One region of the Paenibacillus sp. PSB04 genome, then DNA from elsewhere that is predicted to be linked to it. Evidence: predicted binding sites of a transcription regulator. Region 1 holds the regulator's gene; the other holds the start of a gene.
What was found. Region 1 encodes CtsR, which represses protease genes until heat stress. Its sites were predicted from a motif close to ATGGTCAATAAAGGTCAAACA; they were not measured.
Positions count from the first base shown of each region.

Region 2: a site for CtsR is predicted at 1,723-1,743, ahead of clpP (ATP-dependent Clp endopeptidase proteolytic subunit ClpP). Genes of this name have one in related genera too.

Region 1 covers NZ_CP081301.1:747,218-751,643, reverse strand. Annotated here, with positions in the region: rRNA gene K2F33_RS04020 (23S ribosomal RNA) at 1-351, shown strand, start outside; rRNA gene rrf (5S ribosomal RNA) at 411-527, shown strand; gene eis (GNAT family N-acetyltransferase) at 911-2,098, shown strand; gene K2F33_RS04005 (CtsR family transcriptional regulator) at 2,503-2,964, shown strand; gene K2F33_RS04000 (protein-arginine kinase activator protein McsA) at 2,994-3,518, shown strand; gene K2F33_RS03995 (protein-arginine kinase McsB) at 3,547-4,426, shown strand, end outside.
Region 2 covers NZ_CP081301.1:1,527,285-1,531,710, reverse strand. Annotated here, with positions in the region: gene gap (type I glyceraldehyde-3-phosphate dehydrogenase) at 1-190, opposite strand, end outside; gene K2F33_RS07450 (sugar-binding transcriptional regulator) at 270-1,307, opposite strand; tRNA gene K2F33_RS07445 (tRNA-Arg) at 1,548-1,622, shown strand; gene clpP (ATP-dependent Clp endopeptidase proteolytic subunit ClpP) at 1,831-2,427, shown strand; gene nrdI (class Ib ribonucleoside-diphosphate reductase assembly flavoprotein NrdI) at 2,853-3,212, shown strand; gene nrdE (class 1b ribonucleoside-diphosphate reductase subunit alpha) at 3,199-4,426, shown strand, end outside.

The DNA.
Region 1 (4,426 bases):
AAGGGTTGGGCTGTTCGCCCATTAAAGCGGTACGCGAGCTGGGTTCAGAACGTCGTGAGACAGTTCGGTCCCTATCTGTCGTGGGCGTAGGAAATTTGAGAGGAGCTGTCCTTAGTACGAGAGGACCGGGATGGACGTACCGCTGGTGCACCAGTTGTTCCGCCAGGAGCATGGCTGGGTAGCTACGTACGGACGGGATAAGCGCTGAAAGCATCTAAGCGTGAAGCCCCCCTCAAGATGAGATTTCCCAGTATGTAAGACCCCTTGTAGACGACGAGGTAGATAGGTTGGAGGTGGAAGTGCAGCAATGCATGGAGCTGACCAATACTAATCGGTCGAGGGCTTATCCAATAAATATAAAACACAGATTCGTTTCGTATCTAGTTTTCAAGTGATCAAACACTTGAACGTTTGGTGGCGATAGCGGAGGGGTTCCACGCGTACCCATCCCGAACACGACCGTTAAGCCCTCCAGCGCCGATGGTACTTGGACCGAAGGGTCCTGGGAGAGTAGGACGTTGCCAAGCGAAGGACCACTGTTGATAACATCGACAGTGGTTTTTTTGTTCCCCCGCTCCTGTTGATAAGGGGCTTTTTTCATCCACAGGCTCCAATGTTTTTAACATTTCTTCATCTTAATTATGCACAGATAACGTTTTCGACTCCCCGTTTCGCCAAAAAACCATCCACAAATACACAAAATGATCCCCATAACCCACAGATGATCCTGAATAACCACGACAAGATCCTATTCTTTATATAAGTTGTCCCCAGGTAAACAGGATAGATTGCAGGATGGATTGACTTTGCACACAGGTTTTGCCATACTCGTCTTTGAATTCAATGATTGTCAGGACGATGAGGGTCTGACTGAATTCGCAGGCACATCCTTAATAGGCGAGGTGGAAGCATGGAAATCCGGAATTTACGGGAAGATGAATTTGAGCAAAGCACTCGGCTAAGCGAATATGCTTTTCAATACAAGATGACTCCCGAGCGGAAGCAGCTGGCCAAAGAACGATTTAAACCTGAGCAGGTGTGGGGCATTTTTGACGAAGATGAGCAACTGGCGGCTAAGCTGGTGTTAATCCCGCTTACGGTATCGGTTCAAGGTGAGACTTTTCCTATGGGCGGGATTGCGAGCGTTTCCACATGGCCGGAGAACCGCCGGCAGGGTTATATTAAGCATCTGTTGACGCACGCGCTGCAGCAGATGAATGAGAACGGGCAGGTCTTTTCCATGCTGCATCCTTTTTCCTACCCGTTTTACCGGAAATACGGCTGGGAAATGTTCAGCGAGTACAAGAAATATGTCATTTCGACCGATAAATTGCCGGCAAAGGTCACCACTGAAGGTGCGGTTCGGCGGGATATCAAAGACGTGGATGTTCTGGATACGGTCTATGCTGCATTTTCCAAACGTTATAATGGATTGATGGTTCGGACGCGGGAATGGTGGACCCGTTCGGTACTGGACGAGGATGGGCATACCGCGGTATATTATTCGGCATCAGGTGCGCCGGAAGGATATGTTCTTTATAAGGTGGAAAACAAGGAGTTTACCATCGATGAACTCATTTATGTCACGGATGAGGCACGCCGTGCGCTATGGACTTATATCGCCAATCACGATTCAATGGTGACGCAGGTGATCGTCAATTTCATGCCGATGGATGACAGTCTTACATATCATTTGGCCGATCCACGGATTAACCAGGAAATTATCCCATATGGGATGGCCCGTGTCGTAAATATGAAGAAACTCGTCGAAACTTATCCTTTTACAGCCTCCGGTGAGGGGAGAACTGAGCGTCTAACTATTCAGCTGACGGATATGTATGCACCTTGGAATGAAGGCGTTTGGAGCTGGGCGTTCTCATCGGACGGAACCGTATCGGTCACCCCCCTGGATTCATCTCAAGAACAGCAGGAGGAGGTCCTTAGCTGCGACATCCAGGCACTGACCGTCCTGCTGACGGGGTTCAAACGGCCGGCTGAACTATACCAATCCGGGCGAATTGCAGGCAATCGGAAGGCAGTGAGCATATTGGAAGAGCGGATCCCCGCTCGACAGACCTTGTTTATGGATTTCTTTTAATTATGGAATAAAATACCATGCCGTACAATTCTTATGAGCTGGGATCCGGTCAGAATGATAGCCCTCTGCATACGTTGCAGGGGGTTATTTCGTATCGGTGCGGTATAAAAAGAAGGAGAACGTCAAAAATGAAGATACACCCTCTTGGCAAAACGTGAGAATATGTTATAATTTAGATCAAAGAAAGTCAAAGTCAACGTAAATTCAAATGTATGTTTGTTTACCGTTGAACTCACAATAGTGAATGCGCAAGGTTTAGATCAGTTATAACATATTCACCGGGTTAAGATCCAGATTCGAGCCCACGACCATTGGTTAAGTTTAAAGGAGATGGTTTGGGTATGCGAACGGACTAACGAATGACCATGAAGGTCTTGACGTTTTAACGTAATGGAGGATGAACAATGCGTAATATCTCTGATATTATTGAACAATATCTGAAGGGTATTCTGCATGATAGTCCCGAAGGAATGATTGAAATTCAGCGCAACGATCTGGCTGATCAGTTCTCATGCGTTCCATCCCAGATCAACTATGTGATCAGTACACGATTCACGCTGGAAAAAGGTTATCTTGTGGAAAGCAAGCGCGGTGGCGGAGGGTATATCCGGATTCAACGGATTGAACTCCCGCAATACTCGGCGCTTCATACGCATCTCCACCAAACGATTGGGGAACGCATCGATCAGAACGTGGCCGAAGGGCTGATCTATCAGTTGGAGGAGGCACGCATCCTTAGTAAGCGCGAAGCGAGCATTATGCGCGCTGCGATATCCAGAGAGTGCCTGATGATCAAGCTTCCTTACCGGGATGAGATACGTGCTCGGCTGATGAAGGCGATGCTGATTTCTTTGTTAGGCAAATAGGCTTACGGAGAAAAAGGAGGTACATCGGTATGCTTTGCGAAGAATGTGGTAAGAGGCCGGCGACTCTCCATTTTACCAAGATTGTGAATGGTGAGAAGACGGAGTTTCATTTTTGCGAATCCTGTGCCCGGGAGAAAGGGGAAATGATCCCCGGAACCTCTGGCGGATTTTCTATACACAGCCTGCTGTCTGGTCTCATGGACATTGACATGGCCGGCAAAGGAGCGGCAAGCAGCGCCAAGGCTGCTCAATCGCTGAGATGTGAAGAGTGCGGGATGACGTACTCGCAGTTTAGCAAGATCGGCCGGTTCGGCTGCAGCTCCTGTTATAAGTACTTCGGCAACCGCCTGGACCCTCTGCTCAAAAGAGTTCACGGCAGTACCGTACATGTCGGCAAGCTGCCCAAGAGAGGCGGCAGCAAAATTCAAGCCAAACGGAAAATCGACGGCTTGAAGCTCGAGCTTCAGCAGCGTATTCACGAAGAGGAATTCGAAGAGGCTGCGAAGCTGCGCGACCAGATCCGTAAGCTTGAGAAAGAATTGTCGGAACAGTAAAGTTCACTCGAAGGAGGAGGAATGCGTGATGCCAAATCTCCGGTTTACCGAGAAAGCGCTGAGCGATTGGATGCGCGGCCAAGCCGATGCTTCCGAAATCGTCATCAGCAGCCGGGTTCGGGTTGCGCGCAACCTGCAGCATCTTCCTTTTCCGCTATTGGCCACCCGCCAGCAGTCGGAGGAAGTGCTCAAACGTCTGACGGGTATTCCCAGTGATCACCTTCAGTCTTTTGGAACTTTTTATACCGTGGAGCTCGACCACATCGATCCGCTGGACAAAAGGGTGCTGGTAGAGAAGCATTTGATCAGCCCTAATTTGGCGAATGAATCCCAGAACGGCGCGGTCATCCTCAGTGAGGACGAATCGGTCAGCATTATGATTAACGAAGAGGACCATCTTCGCATTCAATGTCTATACCCCGGTTTTCAAATCCGCCAAGCCTGGGAGAAGGCCTCGAGCATTGACGATAAATTTGAGGAATATATCGATTACGCCTTTGACGATAAGCACGGGTACTTGACCAGCTGTCCAACCAATGTGGGCACAGGCCTGCGGGCTTCGGTCATGATGCACCTCCCGGCGCTGGTGATGACCCAGCAGATCAACCGGATTTTATCCGCTGTTTCACAAGTTGGGCTCACCGTTAGAGGAATTTACGGGGAAGGCAGCGAAGCAATAGGTAACCTGTTCCAAATCTCGAATCAGATTACCTTGGGACAGACCGAGAATGAAATCATCGACAACCTCCACAGCGTCGTGCTGCAGATTATCGAGCATGAGAAAAATGCACGCACGCGGCTTATGAACGATTCCAGACTCCGCATTACCGACCGCATCAAACGGTCCTATGGGATTTTATCCTACGCGGAAGTGATGGATTCGAAAGAGGCGGGGCAGCGTCTCTCTG
Region 2 (4,426 bases), 780 kb from region 1:
AGCCGTCGTGAACTTCGATGTCTCCGTTGAAAGTGCCTTGCGTTGTATCATATTTGAGCAGATGGGCCAACATCTTAGCGTCAGTAAGGTCGTTGATGGCTACAACTTCGATGCCTTCCACATTTTGAATACGGCGGAAAGCGAGTCGTCCGATACGTCCAAAACCGTTAATGCCTACTTTTACACTCATTGAATAGTCCTCCCAAAAGTTCGTATTTTATTTATTCAAAACAGGTAAATACCTGTCATGACATCAAAAGGAATGTTGTTTACTCGCTGCCAATTTCCCGGCAGATCTCGATAGCGGCCGCTTCGTCAACCACCAGAATGTCCTCGTGGCCGAACTTGAGCACCGCATGGATCGCTTTGGCCTTGCTTCGGCCGCCCGCAATGCCGATGACGGTCTCGGTCCGCATAATGTCCTCCAGCCGCAGCCCCAAAGTCATCATTTTATGAACGACAACGCCTTGTTCATTGAAATAGTAGCCAAAGGATTCGGCTACGGCTCCTTCCGACCGGATCTCCTCCACGGCGGCGGGATCCAGCCTTCTGCGGCGGGTCATCTCCATCGCGTCCCCGATGCCGTGCATGATGATGCGGCAGTGCCTGATCGCCTGCACGATCTCCTGGATGTTGCGGTCCTGCACCAGCGACTGATACGCTTCATCGCTCAGGAGGTCCGGCACATGCAGCAGCCGGTACTGCGCGCCGACGCGCTTGGCCATGGTGGATGCGATCGTATTCGCCTGAAACTCCACGCTTTCGCCAAGTCCGCCCCTAGCTGGCACGAACCAGCTGTTCTTCATCGGTACGGCCGCCTGCGGCGTCAACTGCTCCGCCACTTCGGCGAGCGTTGAGCCTCCAGTCACCGCTACGGTGTCCCCTTGGTTCATGACGCCAAGCAGCGCTTTGGCACCCGCGCGTCCCAAGTCACGCTTCGTGAGCGGCGACGATTCGCAATCCCCGGGCACGACCACGACTTTGCGCAAGCCGTACGTCTGGCGGATCTTCTCGCCAAGATCATTGAGTCCGAACAGCACTTTCACCATCGGCTCCATCTGTTCGAGCAGCTTGCTTCCCGCCTCACTGACCCTCATCCCAGAGCTCTCGATCTCAATCAGGCCCTGGGACTTGAGAAGATCCGTCTCGGCCCGCAGCACCCGCTCGGTCATATGCAGGGATGCAGCGAGCGTTCTCCGGCCGATCAGCTCCGACAGCATGATCTGATGAAGAATGGTATATCTGGTCTTGAGAACGTCCACGAGATCAGGCAGAAGCTGCTTTTGTATCTCTAATATATCCCGCATTTCTTTCCACTCCTGCAACTTCGCTTCCCTCTCTCCCCTGGCCCCAAAATGTCCCGGGTCAACGTTTTAAGTCCCACCACTATTCTACTCAATAATGGCGCTGGTTGCAAGTAGTCCACTGACTATAATTCACATCAGCCTTTCCTCCTATACAGCATTTTCCTGATTCAAAAATTTTAATAACTTAACCCTTGCATTTTGAGGCAAGCTATCATATAATAACTCTTGCTATTGAATTTTGCGCCCGTGGTCCAATGGATATGACGTAGGCCTCCGAAGCCTGAGATCGAGGTTCAATTCCTCGCGGGCGCGCCATTTTTCTTCAATAGAAGAGAACGCAGAACGGCAACCGTTCTACGTTATGTTTTTAACCAAACGTACCACAGCCAATCAGATGGCTATTTTTTTTACCTTGAGTTTGACTTTCTTTGACTTTTTGTTTGAAATTGTTTATCATGTGGTTAATACGGTAACAGTATGTATAGAATGACCTATTTTGAGCCAATTAAGGGAGGTTTTCCACGTGAGTTATATTCCTATGGTCGTCGAACAAAGCAACCGGGGTGAACGGGCTTACGACATCTATTCCCGTTTGCTGAAAGACCGCATCATTTTCCTGGGCACCGAAGTCAATGACGTGGTCGCCAATTCTATCATCGCCCAGCTGCTGTTCCTTGCAGCCGAAGATCCGGAGAAAGACATCCATTTGTACATTAACAGCCCCGGCGGATCCATTACGGCCGGTATGGCGATTTTCGATACAATGCAGTTCATCAAACCGGACGTATCTACAATCTGCGTAGGCTTGGCCGCTTCCATGGGCGCGTTCCTGCTGAACGCCGGCGCCAAGGGCAAACGCTTCGGCCTGCCGAACAGTGAGATCATGATCCACCAGCCGCTCGGGGGTGCGCAAGGCCAGGCTACGGATATCGAAATCCGCGCCCGCCGCATTCTGAAAATGCGCGACACCTTGAACCGCATCCTGTCCGAACGTACCGGACAGCCGCTGGAGCGCATCGAGAAAGACACCGACCGTGACTACTTCATGAGCGCAGCTGAAGCGCAGGAATACGGACTGATCGATAAAGTTCTGGAAAGCACTCCAATCCAAGGCGTGTAAATATTCGCGGCTTTGGAACCGAAGAAAAACAGGGAATCTCTCCGAATCGATCCGCTTACGGATCGCCGGGAGACTCCCTGTTTTTTTGTTTTTCAAGGCATCAAGCAGGCTGCAAGCGCACCCATGATCATGATTCTCATAGGCTTGACCACATCAATATATTGATGTATTATTCTTACTACATGCCAAATATCATCTACATATTGATTTCCATCGGCATAGTATATATAACATATTTTCCCTCTATCCCAGTCTATCGGTGTAGTTCTGGGATTAAGGGATTTCATGTTCAGCGAAGCTGAACCATTCTGTGATCACAAGAATAACGACCACGATATGTGGTGTGGTTATCTACAATGACGTCAATAGACGTTTTTTTTGCGCCCGTGACCACGGCAGAGAACATTATTCAGGAGTGAAGGATCATGCTAATCGTCTATGATTCCAAGACCGGCAATGTCAGACGCTTTGTCAACAAGCTGAACATGAGAGCCATTCCGATCGAAGAGCAGGAGCAGGTGAATGAGCCTTACGTGCTCGTAACGTATACAACGGGTTTTGGGCAGGTGCCCGAGAAAGTGTCCAACTTCCTGTCGAAGAACAACCGCATGCTTCGCGGCGTGTCGGCCAGCGGCAACCGGAACTGGGGGCCTCGTTTCGCCAAAAGCGCGGATACGATATCGGAGATGTACCATGTGCCGGTCATCACCAAGTTTGAGCTTTCGGGAACGATGCGGGATACGGAGATTTTCAAAGAGAGGGTGCGGAGCATTGAAGCATATTGAACTCAACAACGAAATTATGCAGCGCGGATCGGACGGTTACTTTCAATTGGAAAAGGACCGGGAGGCGGTTGCCGCCTTTATGGAGGAAGTGGAGCGCGATACGATGAAGTTCGGCTCCCTGCGCGAGAAGCTGGATTACCTGATCAGCAACGACTACTACGAGAACGTGTTTGAGCATTATACCTACGACGAAGTCGAGTCCGTGTTCAACCTGACGGGGAGCAGCGACTTCCAATTCCAGTCCTACATGGCGATCTCGAAGTTCTACAAGGACTATGCGATGAGAACCAACGACAAGAAGCAGTACCTGGAGCAGTATCCGGACCGCGTCGCCATCGTGGCGTTGTACTTGGGCGAAGGGAATATCGGTAAAGCGCTCCGTATCGCCGAAGCGATGATCGAGCAGCGGCTGCAGCCAGCTACCCCGACCTTCCTCAACGCCGGCAAAAGCCGCCGCGGTGAGCTGGTCTCCTGCTTCCTGCTGGAAATGGACGATTCACTCAATTCGATCAACTACGTGCTCGGCACCTGCATGCAGCTGTCCAAAATCGGCGGCGGCGTTGCCGTCAATTTGTCCAAGCTGCGTGGGCGCGGCGAACCGATCAAAGGCGTGGCCGGAGCGGCCAAAGGCATCATGCCGGTGTTGAAGCTGATGGAGGACGCGTTCTCCTATGCCGACCAAATGGGCCAGCGCAAAGGCTCGGGTGCCGGATACTATAACATTTTCGGCTGGGATGTCATCGAGTTCCTCGATTCGAAGAAAATCAACGCCGACGAGAAGCTGCGCATCAAGACGCTGTCGATCGGGCTGATTGTCCCAAACAAATTTTACGAGCTCGCCGCCCAGAACAAGCCGCTTGTGGTCTTTGGCCCCTACTCGGTGTATAAAGCCTACGGCAAGCATCTGGACGACCTGGACATGGACGAAATGTACGACGAGCTGCTCGCCAATGACCAGGTGACGAAGAAAACCGTCATGAGCGCCCGCGACATGTTGACGAAAATCGCTTCGATCCAGCTCGAGTCCGGTTATCCGTACATCGTGAACAAATCGAACGCCAACAAGGTGCATGCGCTGAAGGATGTCGGCCAGATCAAAATGTCCAACCTGTGCACGGAAATTTTCCAGCTGCAGGAGACTTCGGAAATTAACGATTACGGTGTCGACGATGTGATTCGCCGGGACATCAGCTGCAACCTGGCCTCGCTGAATA